DNA from 2 places in the Shinella zoogloeoides genome. Region 2 is predicted to be linked to the other one. Evidence: predicted binding sites of a transcription regulator. Region 2 holds the regulator's gene; the other holds the start of a gene.
The links. The regulator PhoB, encoded in region 2, activates phosphate uptake and scavenging genes when phosphate is short. The targets are predictions, from matches to a motif close to TGTCATNNANCTGTCAT.
Positions count from the first base shown of each region.

Region 1: the regulator PhoB is predicted to act here: its motif matches at 4,474-4,490, upstream of phnC (phosphonate ABC transporter ATP-binding protein).

Region 1 covers NZ_CP132312.1:134,989-142,662, forward strand. The annotation lists gene phnE (phosphonate ABC transporter, permease protein PhnE) at 1-1,489, opposite strand, end outside; gene phnE (phosphonate ABC transporter, permease protein PhnE) at 1,499-2,461, opposite strand; gene phnD (phosphonate ABC transporter substrate-binding protein) at 2,564-3,469, opposite strand; gene phnC (phosphonate ABC transporter ATP-binding protein) at 3,550-4,398, opposite strand; gene Q9316_RS21115 (DapH/DapD/GlmU-related protein) at 4,551-5,165, opposite strand; gene phnL (phosphonate C-P lyase system protein PhnL) at 5,162-5,869, opposite strand; gene phnK (phosphonate C-P lyase system protein PhnK) at 5,935-6,711, opposite strand; gene Q9316_RS21130 (alpha-D-ribose 1-methylphosphonate 5-phosphate C-P-lyase PhnJ) at 6,908-7,674, opposite strand, start outside.
Region 2 covers NZ_CP132311.1:100,973-108,646, reverse strand. The annotation lists gene argF (ornithine carbamoyltransferase) at 3-914, opposite strand; gene Q9316_RS01415 (aspartate aminotransferase family protein) at 942-2,135, opposite strand; gene Q9316_RS01410 (GcrA family cell cycle regulator) at 2,561-3,097, shown strand; gene phoB (phosphate regulon transcriptional regulator PhoB) at 3,226-3,909, opposite strand; gene phoU (phosphate signaling complex protein PhoU) at 3,928-4,647, opposite strand; gene pstB (phosphate ABC transporter ATP-binding protein PstB) at 4,698-5,513, opposite strand; gene pstA (phosphate ABC transporter permease PstA) at 5,528-6,847, opposite strand; gene pstC (phosphate ABC transporter permease subunit PstC) at 6,844-7,674, opposite strand, start outside.

The DNA of each region.
Region 1 (7,674 bases), on a different replicon from region 2:
TGCCCATCAGGCGCGAGCGCAGCGCATTCGATATGCCGTCGAAGACGAAGACGACGATGAGGATCAGCAGCACCATATAGGCAACGTTCTCCCAATCCGAATTGGTGCGCATCGCCTCCCACAGTTTCAGGCCGATACCACCCGCGCCGACCGCGCCGATGATGGTGGCAGAACGGGTGTTCGATTCCCAGAAGTAAAGCGCCTGCGAGGCGAAGAGCGGCATGACCTGCGGCAGCACGCCGTAACGCTGCACGGCGATGGGCGCCGCGCCGACTGATTTCACGCCCTCACGCTGCTTGTCGTCGATATTCTCCAGCGCCTCGGAATAGAGTTTGCCGAGTGTGCCGGTATCCGTGAAAAAGATCGCCGACATGCCGGCGAGCGGTCCGGGGCCGAAGGCGCGGGTGAAGAACAGCGCCCAGATGAGCATATCGACCGAGCGCAGGAAATCGAAGAGCCGCTTCGTCACCTGGTTGGAAATCCAGTTGCGCGTGATGTTGCGTGCCGCGAGGAAGGCGAGCGGGAAGGCAAGCAGCATGGCGAAAAGCGTGCCGACGAAGGCCATGACGATCGTCTGGAGCAGCTTGGTCCAGACGTCGAGATGCTGCCATTCCGCATTGTAGAGGATATTGTCCCAGGCGAGCGAGAGGTTCGACTGTTTGGGATCGATGCGCTCGCCCGACGTAATCAGCGAGACGACCTGCGATGTCGACTTGCCATGGAACGGCGAGTTCGTGTCGAACAGGAAATTCGCCCAGCCAAGGAAGCGCTTGCGGATGCTGATATCATCAGCCTCGATCTCGCCCCAGCCGGCAAAGCCGAAGGAAAGTGTGATCTTCTCACCCGGCGCCTTCTGCGTCGCCCAGACTGGCAGCGCGCCCTCGACTTTCATGTCGGCGCCGTCGAGATCGACGGCCAGCATTTCCCCGGCATGCCGCACCGTCACGCGGTCCGGCACGACCTCGACGCTCGTCGAGGAGTTGAGGGTGATCCTCGCGCGTTTGACGACCTCCTCTTCCCGCGTCGTTGCGGCCGCCAGGTTTTCGATGGCGGCGGCTGAGCCGCCTACCACGGCGCCCTCGCCCATGAAGCCCATCGATGCGGGCTTCTTGGCGGTGGTGGTCGCCGTACCTGCGGCCGGCGTCGTGCGGGTCATCGTCCCGCGCTCGATTTCCACCCAGTCGGGCTCGGCATTCGGCCCGAGCGGCGAGAAGCGCGGATAGGTAAGCTTCATCGCGCCATCGGGCGCGATCGTCACTTCCGGCCGCACCTCGTAGGACACCCAGTCGGCAAGATAGGTGCCGGCGATGTTCCAGTTGGCCGTGCCGAGCACATGGCCGATGGCGAAGAACCACCAGCAGTAGAGCGCATAGAGCACGAAGGCGCCGGTGAGGATGGCGACGCGGAAGCGCTGCCAGAACGAGCGGTGGAAGACGGCCGGGTGGCGTGCCGCGATCTCATCCATCTGGGCGGGATTGAGGGTCGTCATGGCGCACTCCTATTGGGCAGGCCGGAAGGCATGGTCGCCGACGAGCTTGCGGCGCAGCCAGGCGGAAAACTGGTCGACGGCGATGATGGTGACGAGCAGCAGCAGCACGATCGCCAGCGTCTTGGCCTGGTGGCCCTGGCCGATGGACAGGCGCAGCAACTCGCCGATGCCGCCGCCGCCGACGGCGCCGATGATGGTCGAGGCGCGCACGTTGATCTCCAGGCGCAGCAGGAAGTAGCTCATGAAGTTCGGCAGGACCTGCGGCACGATGCCGAACCAGACGCGCTCGACCCAGCTCGCGCCGACCGCGCGAAGCCCCTCCTCCGCCTTCATGTCGGCATTCTCGACCACCTCGAAGAACAGCTTGCCGAGCGCGCCGACCGTGTGGATCGACACGGCGATGACGGCCGGCAGCGGCCCGAGCGAGAGGATGGCGAGGAAGAACCCGGCGAGCACGACCTCCGGGAAGGCGCGCAGGATTTCCATGAAGCGGCGCACGAAGCCGCGTAGCAGGCGGTTGGCGACGAGGTTCTTTGCCGCAAGGAAGCAGAGCAGGAAGCCGAAGACCATGCCGATGACGGTGGAGAAGATCGCGATGTTCAGCGTCTCCAGCATCTTGTGGAAATATTCCGGCACGTAGAGGCTCTCGGTGATGTAGAGCCGGCCTTCCGGGTAATTGTACTTGAAGCTGCCATCGTCATAGGGAGACGGCAGGTCGAAGAGCGCGCGGAAGACCTCAAGGCCGTCGCGCGGCACCATGTCGCCGATGAAATCGAAGAAATAGGGCAAGCGGTCGAAGAACTTGCCGGCATTCGTCTCGTTGGCGAACCAGAGCGAACCGGAAAGGGCGAGCGCAAGAATGGCAAGGCCCAGCCATGTATAGAGGCGACGGCGCGCATTCAGCTCCTGCCAGTGCCGCTCGATCAGAGCGCCCTTCTCGCTGAAGCCGTCGTGAAGCGTGTTCATGGCCATGGACTTTTCCGCCAGGGTACGAAGGACGCCACAGATAATTCGGCATCCGGAAAAACGGAGGCGCCGGCCGGGATGCGGCCGGCGCCGATGTCGCCGCGGCTATCAGCCGCCGATGGTCGCCTTGCGGGCGTCGATGATCGGCTTGTAGAAGTCGACGTTGACTTCCGTGAACGCCGTGAAGTCACCGCCCATGACGGCGGAGAAGCAGGCGGCGTCCTTCTTCGGCAGGTCGAGCATGAACTGCTTGAACTTCGCCTTGGTCTCGTCGGCCATCGAGGTGCGAACGACGATCGGGCCGTTCGGGATCAGCGGCGACTTCCAGAGTTCGACGAGATCGTTCATGTCGAGAATGCCCTTCTCGACCATCTTGTGCAGGTTGCCGGACGTGTAGCCGTCCTTCCATTCGCCGACGCCCGAGCCGAAGGTCGTGCCTGCGTCGAAGGTGCCCTTCAGCACTTCGAGTACGAGGTTTTCGTGGCCGCCGCCGAAGCCGGTTTCAGCGAAGTATTCCTTGACCGGGCCGCCGATCGATTCCGGCAGGGTGACGAGCGGGACGAGGTAGCCGGAGGTGGAGTCCGGATCGGCAAAGCCGAGCTTCTTGCCCTTCAGGTCTTCCAGCTTGGTGATGCCTGAATCCTTGCGGGCGACCATGATCGAGTGGTAGCCGGTCGAGCCGTCGGTCTGCACGGTCGTCAGGATCGGTTCGACGGCGTCTGCCTTGGCGAGGTAGATCTTGGCAAAGCCGGAAGCGCCGAGTTCGGCATAGTCGAGCGTGCCGCCGAGCAGGCCCTGGATGACGCCGTCATAGTCGGCGGCCGGGAAGAAGGAGACCTTCTCGAAGCCGAGTTCGGCCTTCAGGTGATCGCCGAGGCACTGGTAATTGCGCAGGCGGTCGGCTTCGTTCTCGCCGCCGATGATGCCGACGCGGAATTCCTTGAGGTCTTCGGCCTGGACGTGGCCGGCAAGCGCGATGAGCGCCACGGCGCCGAGAAGAACTTTCTTCAGCATGATCTTTCTCCTGGTTGACCGGCCTTGCCGGACTGGAAGTTGTCTGACCCTTTACGCGGGTCGTGCGATCCCGGCGGGGCTCAGAGCCCAGCCAGTGCCAGCGGTGTCGGGCTGGCGGATTCCTTGGTGTTGTCCTGGCGGGCCGGGTTGCGGATCGCCGTAGAGGTGACGCTTTCGTCGATTTCCGCGCCGTCGGCGCCGGTGCCGTAGATCGTGCGCACCGCCTCGGCATCCAGCTCGCGCGCCGGGCCGTCGAAGACGACGCGGCCGGCGGACATGCCGATGATGCGCTCGCAATAGGCGCGCGCCGTGTCGAGCGTGTGCAGGTTGGTGACGACGGTGATGCCCTCGCGCTCGTTGATGTCGCGCAGCGCGTCCATCACGATCTTGGCGTTGAGCGGATCGAGCGAGGCGATCGGCTCGTCGGCGAGCAGCATCTTCGGGTTCTGCATCAGCGCCCGGGCGATCGCCACGCGCTGCTGCTGGCCGCCCGAGAGCGTGCCGGCCGGCTGCAGGGCGGTCTGCTCGATGCCGAGCCGCTCCAGCGCCGCGATCGCCATGATGCGCTCCTCGCGGGTGAAGAGATTGAGGATGCTGAGCGCCGTCGAGCGGTGGTTGAGGCGGCCGAGCAGGACGTTGGTCAGCACGTCCAGGCGCGGCACGAGATTGAACTGCTGGAAGATCATCGCGCAGTCGCGCTGCCAGTTGCGCAGGGCCGCGCCCCGCAGTGACGAGACTTCCACGTCGTTGAAATGGATCGTGCCCTCGCTCGGATCGGCAAGGCGGTTGATCATGCGCAGCAGGGTGGACTTGCCGGCGCCCGAGCGGCCGATGACGCCGACCATCTGGCCCTGCGGGATGTCGAAGGTCACGTCGGCGACCGCGACACGCGCGCCGAAGCGGCGGGTAATATTCTTCAGTCGGAACATGGCGGATCCCTCTTCCTTAACACTTGGCCCGGGGTTGGGTCCTGTCGTTTTCGGAACTGGCTCTAAACGCTGTTGATGAAGGGGCGATGTCACTTTCGTGTCGGAAAAATAACAGTCCACAGGCCTGGAATTCCGGCATTCGAAAGGTGGTCTCAGCCGTCGTGACGGCTGAGGAAGGCTTCTGCGTCAAGTTTGCGAAAGTCGTCCAGCGCGGCGCGAAGCCGGGCGTGATCCCAGTCCCACCAGGCGAGTTTTTCCATGCGTTCGGCAATGCTTCGCGGGAAACGTTCGCGAATGACTTTCGCCGCGACGCCGCCGACGATCATGTAGGGTTCGACGTCTTTCGTGACGACCGCGCCCGAGCCTATGACAGCGCCGTTGCCGATCGTGACACCCGGCAGGATCGTCGATCCGTGGCCGATCCACACGTCGTGGCCGATCGTCACCCGATGCCCGCGCCGCCAGGAGAAGAAATCGGCCTCCTGCTCGGCATCCGGCCAGTAGTCGTTGGCGCGGTAGGTGAAGTGGTGCAGGGTGGCGCGCCACATCGGATGGTTGGTCGCGTTGATGCGCACCGAGGCGGCGATGTTGGCGAACTTGCCGATGATCGCGCACCAGACGGAGGTGCCGTTCATCAGGTAGGAATAGTCGCCGAGCTCGGCCTCACTGACGCGGCAGTTCTCGTCGATCTCGGTGTAACGGCCGAGCACCGTGTCGGAGACGGTTGCCGTCGGATGGATCAACGGCGTTTCGGAAAGCCGGGTCATGCGGCGGCCTTTCGCGGCGAGAAAGCGGAGACGTCGATGATGCGGTCGGCGACCTTTTCGCGCACGTCCTCGTCATGGAAGATGCCGAGCAGCGCGACGCCGGCGGCTTTCTTTTCCGCGATCATGTCCACCACGACGGCGCGGTTCTTCGCGTCGAGCGAGGCGGTCGGCTCGTCGAGCAGGAGGATGCGGTGGTCGGTGATGAAGCCGCGCGCGATGTTGACGCGCTGCTGCTCGCCGCCGGAGAAGGTGGCGGGCGGAAGCTGCCAGAGTTCGCGCGGCAGGTTGAGCCGGGCCAGCATCGTCTCGGCCGCGGCCTTGGCCTCCGCCGCCTCGACGCCGCGGGCCTGCAACGGCTCGGCGACGACATCGACGGCCGCGACTCGCGGCACGGTGCGCAGGAACTGGCTGACATAGCCGAGCGTGCCGCGCCGGACGGCAAGGATGGTGCGCGGATCGGCGGTGGCAAGATCGAGCAGCCTGCCCTCGTGCTCGACGAGGATCTGGCCGCTGTCGACGGCATAGTTGCCATAGACCATCTTGAGCAGCGAGCTCTTGCCGATGCCGGACGGGCCGCCCAGCACGACGCATTCGCCTGCCTTCACCGAGAAGGCGACATTCGACATCACCGGCAGGCGGATGCCGTCGCGAAGATGCATGGTGAAGCTCTTCGCCACTTCGGAAACGACGAGGGGTGTGGGCATGTCATTTTTCCTTTTGACGCATGGTCTTGTCCGAAAACCGGGGTCCACTTTTCGGGATCATGCTTTCAAACCTGCAGGATCGAGGAAACGAGGAGCTGGGTATAGGCTTCGCGCGGATCGTCGAGCACGCGGTCCGTCAGGCCCTGCTCGATGACGAGGCCGTCCTTCATCACCATCATGCGGTGGGAGAGAAGGCGGGCGACGGCAAGGTCGTGCGTGACGATGATCGCCGAAAGGCCAAGATCCTGCACGAGGCCGCGCAAGAGATCGAGCAGGCGCGCCTGCACCGAGACGTCGAGGCCGCCGGTCGGCTCGTCCATGAAGATGAGGCGCGGCGAGGTGACGAGGTTGCGGGCGATCTGCAGGCGCTGGCGCATGCCGCCGGAAAAGGCGCGCGGCTGGTCGTCGATACGGTCCACGCTGATCTCGACGCGGCCGAGCCAGTTGCCGGCCGTCTCGCGAATATTGCCGTAGTGCCGCTCGCCGACCGCCATCAGCCGCTCGCCGACATTGGCGCCGGCCGACACGGCCATGCGCAGGCCGTCCGCCGGGTTCTGGTGCACGAAGCCCCAGTCCGTGCGCATCAGGAAGCGACGCTCCGCCTCGCTCATACGGGAAAGGTCGCGCATGCCGCCGTCGCGCATGCGGTATTCGACCGAGCCGGAGGTCGGCATCAGGCGGGTGGCAAGGCAGTTGAGCAGGGTCGTCTTACCGGAGCCGGATTCGCCGACGATGGCCAGCACTTCGCCCGGCCAAAGATCAAAGGAGACGTTCTGGCAGCCGATGCGTGCGCCATAGAATTTCGAGATGTCGCGGACCTTGAGAAGGGGGGTGTCGGTCATCGGGTAGCCTCCATGGTGCGGGAGGCGGCAATACCCCCCTCTGCCCTGCCGGGCATCTCCCCCTCAAGGGGGGAGATTGGGTGGAGCACCGTTTCGTCCATCTCTAACGTTGCTGTCTGAGTGAGGTTTTTGCCGCTTGCCGATCTCCCCCCTTGAGGGGGAGATGCCCGGCAGGGCAGAGGGGGGTGAGCACGACTCATTCGGCGGCCTCCTTGTCATACGCCAAGTGCCCGCGATGGCCGTTGGCGCAGCGTTCCTCGCAATGGTCGGTGTCCGAGCAGACGAACATCCGCCCGCCCTTGTCGTCGAGCACCACTTCGTCGAGATAGACATTCTCCGCGCCGCAGATCGCGCAGGGCTTGTCGAAGGTCTGGATCTCGAAGGGGTGGTCCTCGAAATCGAGGCTGACGACCTCTGTATAGGGCGGCACGGCGTAGATGCGCTTTTCGCGGCCGGCGCCGAAGAGCTGGAGCGCTTCCGACATGTGCATCTTCGGATTGTCGAATTTCGGCGTCGGCGACGGGTCCATGACGTAGCGGCCCTCCACCTTCACCGGATAGGCGTAGGTCGTCGCGATATGGCCGTTGCGCGCGATGTCCTCGTAGAGCTTGACGTGCATCAGGCCGTATTCTTCCAGCGCATGCATCTTGCGCGTCTCGGTCTCGCGCGGCTCGAGGAAGCGCAAGGGTTCGGGGATCGGCACCTGGTAGACGAGCGTCTGGCCGGCGGCGAGCGTTTCCTCGGGGATGCGGTGGCGCGTCTGGATGATCGTCGCCTCGCGGGTCTTCGTCGTCACCGCCACATTGGCGACCTTCTGGAAGAAGGCGCGGATGGAGACGGCGTTGGTCGTGTCGTCCGCGCCCTGGTCGATGACCTTCAGCACATCGGCGGGGCCGAGGATCGCCGCCGTCACCTGCACGCCGCCGGTGCCCCAGCCGTAGGGCATGGGCATTTCGCGCGAGG
Region 2 (7,674 bases):
CGTCAGACGGCGCCGAAGCACCAGGCAAGGATCGACTTCTGCGCGTGCAGGCGGTTCTCCGCCTCGTCGAACACGACCGACTGCGAACCGTCAATCACCTCGTCGGTGACTTCCTCGCCGCGATGGGCCGGCAGGCAGTGCATGAAGAGCGCGTCCTCGTTCGCCCGCGCCATGAGCTGCTTGTTGACCTGATAGGGCTGGAAGATGTTGTGGCCGCGCGCCCGGTGCTCCTGGTTCATGGACACCCAGCAGTCGGTGACGATAAGGTCCGCGCCGTCGGCGATCGCTTCCGGATCATGGCCGAGCAGGATGTTGCCGCCATTGTCGCGCGCCCAGTTCAGGATCTTGTCGTCGGGCTCGGAGCCCATCGGCACGGCCATCCTCATGGTATAGCCGAAGCGGGCCGAGCCCTCGACGAAGGAGTGCAGCACGTTGTTGCCGTCGCCCATCCAGGAGAAGGTCTTGCCCTTGGTGGTGCCGCGATGCTCCTCGAAGGTCATGATGTCGGCCATGATCTGGCAGGGATGGGTAAGGTCCGTCAGCGCGTTGATGACGGGCACGGTGGCATGCTCGGCCAGTTCCAGCAGGCGGGCATGGTCCGTCGTGCGGATCATGATGGCATCGACATAACGCGACAGGACCTTGGCCGTGTCGCCGATCGTCTCGGCACGGCCGAGCTGCATTTCCGTGCCGGACAGGAACAGCGTCTCGCCGCCGAGCTGGCGCATGCCGACGTCGAAGGAGACGCGGGTTCGGGTGGAAGGCTTCTCGAAGATCATCGCAAGCATCTTGCCGGCGAGGGGCTTTGCTTCCGTGCCGGCCTTGCTGGCGGCCTTGCGGGAATGCGCATCGTCCATGATGACGCGGAGATCGCTTTCCGAAACGGCGGAAAGATCGAGAAAATGCTTGGCCATGATGTGTCCTGTCTGTCCCAGTCCCTGCTATGCCGCCTTGGAGGCGGCCGTCAGCTTTTCCGCTGCCCGCTCGATACGGGCGAGCCCCTCTCGCGCTTCTTCCGCTGTAACGGTCAGCGGCGGCATAATGCGCAGCACGTTGTCGCCGGCCGGCACGCCGAGTAGCTTTTCCGCGCGGATTGCCTTCAGCAGGTCGGCGACCGGTACCTTTGCCTTGATGCCAAGCAGCAGGCCCTCGCCGCGCACATCCTCGATGACCTCGGGGAAACGATCCTTCAGCGCGGCAAGTCCCTGGCGGAAGACGAGCGCGACGTCGCGCACATGCTCGAGGAAACCCTCTTCTAGGACGACGTCGAGCACGGCATTGCCGACGGCCATGGCAAGCGGGTTGCCGCCATAGGTGGAGCCGTGCGTGCCGGCGACCATGCCGGCGGCGGCCTCGTTCGTCGCAAGGCAGGCGCCAAGCGGGAACCCGCCGCCGATGCCCTTGGCGACGGCCATGATGTCGGGCGTGACGCCGGCCCATTCATGGGCGAAGAGGCGGCCCGTGCGGCCGACGCCCGACTGCACCTCGTCGAGGATGAGCAGCAGGCCGTATTCGTCGCAGAGCTGGCGCAGCTCCTGCATGAATTCCTTCGGCACCGGGCGGATGCCGCCCTCGCCCTGCACCGGCTCGATCAGGATCGCAGCCGTTTCCTCGGTGATCGCATCCTTGACGGCGCCGATATCGCCGAAGGGGACCTTGAGGAAGCCCGGCGCCTTGGGGCCGAAACCCTCGATATACTTTTCCTGCCCGCCGGCCGCGATGGTGGCGATCGTGCGGCCGTGGAAGGCGCCGTCGAAGGTGATGATGTGGTACTTGCCGGCATGGCCCTTGGCGAAATGATAGCGACGCGCCGTCTTGATCGCGCATTCCAGCGCCTCGGCGCCCGAATTGGTGAAGAACACCTTGTCCGCGAAGGTCGCTTCCGTCAGCCGGCGGCCGAGGCTTTCCTGGCCCGGGACCTCATAGAGGTTCGACAGATGCCAGACCTTGTCGGCCTGGTCCTTCAGCGCGGCGACGAGATGGGGATGGGCATGGCCCAGCGAATTGACGGCGACGCCGGCGGCAAAATCGAGATAGCGCTCGCCATCTTCGGCGATCAGCCAGACGCCCTCCCCGCGCGTGAACCGGAGCGGCGCACGCATATAGGTTTCATAGAGCGGCGCGGCATCGGCCATGGCGCGTATCCTCCGAAAAGAGATGCGGAAAAACGGGTCCCGTGCTTGACTTTTCCGGACACCAGAAAAATCAAAAGCCGCCTTTCGGCGGCATGCCGCACTATCGGCATTTCACCCCTCCATGTCAACAAAAGTGCATCCCGAAATATGGCTGAACCTGCCGCAAGGTGAGGATTCGCGGCACGCGCGGAAGGTGTCTCTATCGAGTCACACCAGACCAGCAAGTTGGGGAAAACTTAGAAATCGATTCGCGCCGATTCCCGCGACTCTTGTCACAGAGTCCCCCTGTCTCTAGGTTAAAGACCAATTACTAGACTGCATGCGGCGGAACTAGTCACCAAAAGAGTCAAGGCGTTCAGGTTCCGGACCCGTCCGGGACGCGATGAGGGATTCCCGCATTGCGAGCGCCGAGCGGAGACGAGAACATGAACTGGACAGACGAGCGGGTCGAGAAACTCAAGAAGCTCTGGGCCGAGGGCCTGAGCGCGAGCCAGATCGCTGCACAGCTTGGCGGCGTCAGCCGCAACGCGGTGATCGGCAAGGTTCACCGGCTGAACCTGCCGGGCCGCGCCAAGGCCGGCGGCACGCAGACGGCGTCACGCCCGAAGCGCCCGGCCGCGGCAACCCCGCGCCCGTCGAATTTCGCAGCCCGCCCGGCCGTGACGCGCACTGTCGCCCGGCCTGCCGGCAGCGCCCTTCCCAAGGAAGAGCTGGACACCGACTTCGAGACGCAGAGCGAGCAGCTTCCGGTTCCGGCCAACGGCAACAAGGTGGTCGTGCCGATGTCGCGCCGCCTGGAGCTGACCGAACTGACCGAGCGCACCTGCAAGTGGCCGATCGGCGACCCGCTGAACGACGACTTCCACTTCTGCGGCAACGAGTCCCCGGACAACTCGCCCTACTGCACCTACCACCAGCGCCTCGCCTACCAGCCCTCCGCCGAGCGGCGGCGGATGCGGTAACAACAGCGATCGTGGAATGAGATGCGGGCCCTTCGGGGCCCGTTTTCGTTATTGCCGTTGAGATGACCCAAAAACGCGAAACGGGCCCCGAAGGGCCCATTCCCGTCCTTGGGAGGAATTTCGGCGGCTCAGGTTTCCAGCGAATAGCCGGCGCCGCGGACGGTGCGGATGACGTCCTGCATGTTGGCGAAGTTGAGCGCCTTGCGCAGGCGCCCGACATGCACGTCGACGGTGCGCTCGTCCACATAGATGTCGTGGCCCCAGACACCGTCGAGAAGCTGCGAGCGGGAGAAGACACGGCCGGGCGAGGTCATCAGGAATTCCAGCAGGCGGAACTCCGTCGGCCCCAGGCGCACCTCGCGGGTGCGGCGGTGGACACGGTGCGTCTCGCGGTCGAGTTCGATATCGCCGCAGCGCAGCACCGTCGAGACGACCTCGGGCTTGGCCCTTCGCAGCATGGCACGGACGCGGGCGACGAGTTCCGGCGTCGAGAAGGGCTTTACCACATAGTCGTCCGCACCGGTGGCAAGGCCGCGCACGCGCTCGCTCTCCTCGCCGCGCGCCGTCAGCATGATGATCGGCAGGCGCTCCGTTTCCGGCCGCTGGCGCAGGCGCCGGCACAGTTCGATGCCGGAAACGCCGGGCAGCATCCAGTCGAGGATCAAAAGGTCCGGCATGCGCTCCTGCAGGCGCATCTCCGCCTCGTCACCGGAGAGGATCGTATCGACCTCGAAGCCTTCGGCCTCGAGGTTGTAGCGCAGGAGGACGCTGAGCGCCTCCTCGTCTTCCACGACGGCAATTCTCGGCACCATAAAGCGAACCTACTCTCTTTACTCGGAGACGTCGGCGGCAACGACGGACGTCGAGGTGTCGTCCTTCGGGCGCTCGCCTTCCGGCTGCGAGCCGGTCGCCATATAGTAGATGGTCTCCGCGATGTTGGTCGCATGGTCGCCGATACGCTCGATGTTCTTGGCGCAGAACAGGAGGTGCGTGCAGGGCGTGATGTTGCGCGGATCTTCCATCATGTAAGTGAGGAGTTCGCGGAACAGCGAGGTGTAGATCGCGTCGATCTCGTCGTCGCGCTCGCGGATGGCCTTGGCCTTCTCGATCGAGCGGGTGGCGTAGACGTCGAGCACTTCCTTGAGCTGCATCAGCGCAAGTTCGGCAAGATGCTCCAGGCCGCGGGCGAGCTTGCGGGGCATGCCCGAGCTCTGCACGGCGATGACGCGCTTGGCGGTGTTCTTGCCGAGATCGCCGACGCGCTCCAGCTCGGCGGCGATGCGGATGGCGCCCATGATCTCGCGCAGGTCCGCCGCCATCGGCTGGCGCTTGGCGATGGTGACGATGGCCTTGTCGTTGATCTGGCGCTCGGCATTGTCGAGGATGACGTCTTCCGAGATGACCTTCTGGGCCAGCGCCGCATCGGTGGTGACGAGCGCGCGGACGGAATCCGAAACCATCTGCTCGGCCGTGCCGCCCATTTCGGAGATGCGGCGGGAGAGGTACTTCAGTTCTTCGTCATAGATCGAAACGATATGGGTCGATGACATGTCTTTATCCTTGATGCGCTCGGATGGTCAGGGTTTTGGCGACGGTTGCGTCAGCCGAAGCGGCCCATGATGTAATCCTGCGTGCGCTGGTCGTCCGGGTTGGTGAACATCTTGTCCGTGTCGTTCTCCTCGACGAGATTGCCGAGGTGGAACATGGCGGTGCGCTGCGAGACGCGGGCCGCCTGCTGCATCGAGTGCGTCACGATGACGATGGTGAAGTTGGCGCGCAGCTCGTGGATCAGTTCCTCGACCTTGGCGGTCGCGATCGGATCGAGCGCCGAGCACGGCTCGTCCATCAGGATGACCTCGGGGCTGACGGCGACGGCGCGGGCGATGCACAGGCGCTGCTGCTGGCCGCCGGAAAGACCGGTGCCGCCTTCGTGCAGGCGATCCTTCACCTCGTTCCACAGGCCGGCCTTCTGCAGGCTCTGCTCGACGATGGCGTCCATGTCGGCCTTCGCCTTGGCAAGGCCGTGGATGCGCGGGCCGTAGGCGACATTCTCGTAGATCGATTTCGGGAAGGGGTTAGGCTTCTGGAAGACCATGCCGACGCGGGCGCGCAGTTCCACCACGTCGATCGACGGATCGTAGATGTCGTCCGTGTCGAGCGTGATCCGGCCGGTGACGCGGCAGCCGTCGATCGTGTCGTTCATGCGGTTCAGCGTGCGCAGGAAGGTGGACTTGCCGCAGCCCGACGGGCCGATCAGCGCCGTCACGGTGTTTTCGCGGACGTTCAGGTTGACGTCGTAGAGTGCGCGCTTGTCGCCGTAGTAGACCGAGACGTCCTTGCCGATCATCTTGTAGGAAATGTCGTTCATTTTCTTGTCCAGCGCTTTCTCGACTGCTGCTTCTGACATGATGTTCATCTGTCTATAACCTTCTACCAGCGCCGTTCAAAACGGCGGCGCAACAGGATTGCACCCACGTTCATGAGGATGAGGAAGATGAGGAGGATGATGATCGCTCCCGAGGTGCGCTCCACGAAGGCGCGTTCCGCCTCGTTAGCCCACATGTAGATCTGCACCGGCAGTGCCGTTGCGGGCTCAAGCGGCGTCGATGGAATATCGGCGACGAAGGCGACCATGCCGATGAGGAGCAGCGGCGCGGTCTCGCCGAGCGCATGCGCCAGGCCGATGATCGTGCCGGTGAGGATGCCGGGCATGGCGAGCGGCAGGACGTGATGGAACACGGTCTGCATCTTCGAGGCACCGAGGCCAAGCGCGGCCGAGCGGATCGACGGGGGCACGGCCTTCAGCGCCGCGCGGGTCGCGATGATGATCGTCGGCAGCGTCATCAGCGTCAGCACCAGGCCACCGACGAGGGCTGCCGAGCGCGGGAAACCGGCGAAGTTGACGAAGACCGCAAGGCCGAGCAGACCGTAGACGATCGACGGCACCGCGGCGAGGTTGTTGATGTTCACCTCGATGAGGTCGGTGAAGCGGTTCTTCGGGGCGAATTCCTCGAGATAGATCGAGGCGGCGACGCCGATCGGCAACGACAGCGCCAGCACGATCAGCATCATGTAGAGCGAGCCGATGGCGGCGACGCCGACGCCGGCGGCTTCCGGACGGCTCGATGCACCGTTGGTGAAGAGGCCCGTGTTGAAGTGCTTGGCGAACGCCCCGCTTTCGGCAAGCTGGTTCATCCAGCCGACCTGCTTGTCGGAGACCTTGCGGTTGTTCTCCGCCACGCCGAGGTCGATCTGGCCCTTGAAGGCCGAGTCGAGGTCGCCATGCGCCAGGAAAGTCACGTTCTGCGTGGTTCCGATGATCGAGGGATCGGCGGTGACGAGGTCGCGGAACTGGACGCGGACGCTGTCCGAGATCATGCCGCCCACGGCCTTCAGGCCGGCACGGTCGTCTTCGCTGACGCCGAGAACCTTGGCGAGCGCATTGCGGGCGACGACCGGATAGTTGGCCGAGACCAGCTTCTGGGGGTTCGAGGCGCGCTCATTATTCTTGTCGATGATTTGTTCGGAGAACTCGACCGGGATGGTGATCATCGTCTGCTGGAAAGCGGTGTAGCCCTTGGAAAACACCGAGAACAGCAGGAGGAACAGGAAGAGGAGGCCGAAGCCGATCGCGGCCATGCCGTAGAGGCGGAAGCGGCGCTCGGCGGCATAGCGGCGGCGAAGGCCGATATCGCGGCGTTCGGGGCTGGCGGCGATGCCTAGGGCGGGGCTCGTGGAGACCTGGCTCATTCGTACTGCTCCCGGTATTTGCGCACGATATAGAGGGCGTAGATGTTGAGGCAAAGCGTGATGGCGAAGAGCGTGATGCCGAGCGCGAAAGCCACCAGCGTCTGCGGCGAGGTGAATTCGAGGTCGCCCGTCAGCTGGTTGACGATCTTCACCGTCACCGTCGTCATCGGCTCGAAGGGATTGAGCTGCATGCGGGCGGCGACGCCGGCGGCCAGAACCACGATCATGGTTTCGCCGATGGCGCGCGACGCGGTCATCAGCAGCGCGCCGACGATGCCCGGCAGGGCAGCCGGCAGGATGACGCGCTTGATCGTCTCGGAACGGGTGGCGCCGAGGCCGAGTGAACCGTCACGCAGCGCCCGCGGCACGGCGGTGATGATATCGTCCGACAGCGAGGAGACGTAGGGGATCAGCATGATGCCCATCACGATACCGGCCGTCAGAACGCTCTGCGCCTGAATGAAGTTCACATAATTGCCGGTGACGAGACCGTTCAGCTGGGCGGAGATATCGCGCAGGAACGGGCCGACCGTGATCAGGGCGAAGAAGCCGTAGACGATGGTCGGGATGCCGGCGAGCACTTCGAGCAGCGGCTTGGCGATAGAACGGACTGTCCGCGAGGCGTATTCCGACATGTAGATGGCCGCGAAGAGGCCGACCGGCACGGCGACCAGCATGGCGACGAAGCCGATATAGAGCGTGCCGGCGAGCAGCGGGATCAGGCCGAACTGGCCGGAGGATTCCGTCGCGCCGGCCGCGGCGAAGCGCGGGTCCCAGGTCGTGCCGAAGAAGAATTCCCAGGCAGGCACCATGTTGAAGAAATGGAT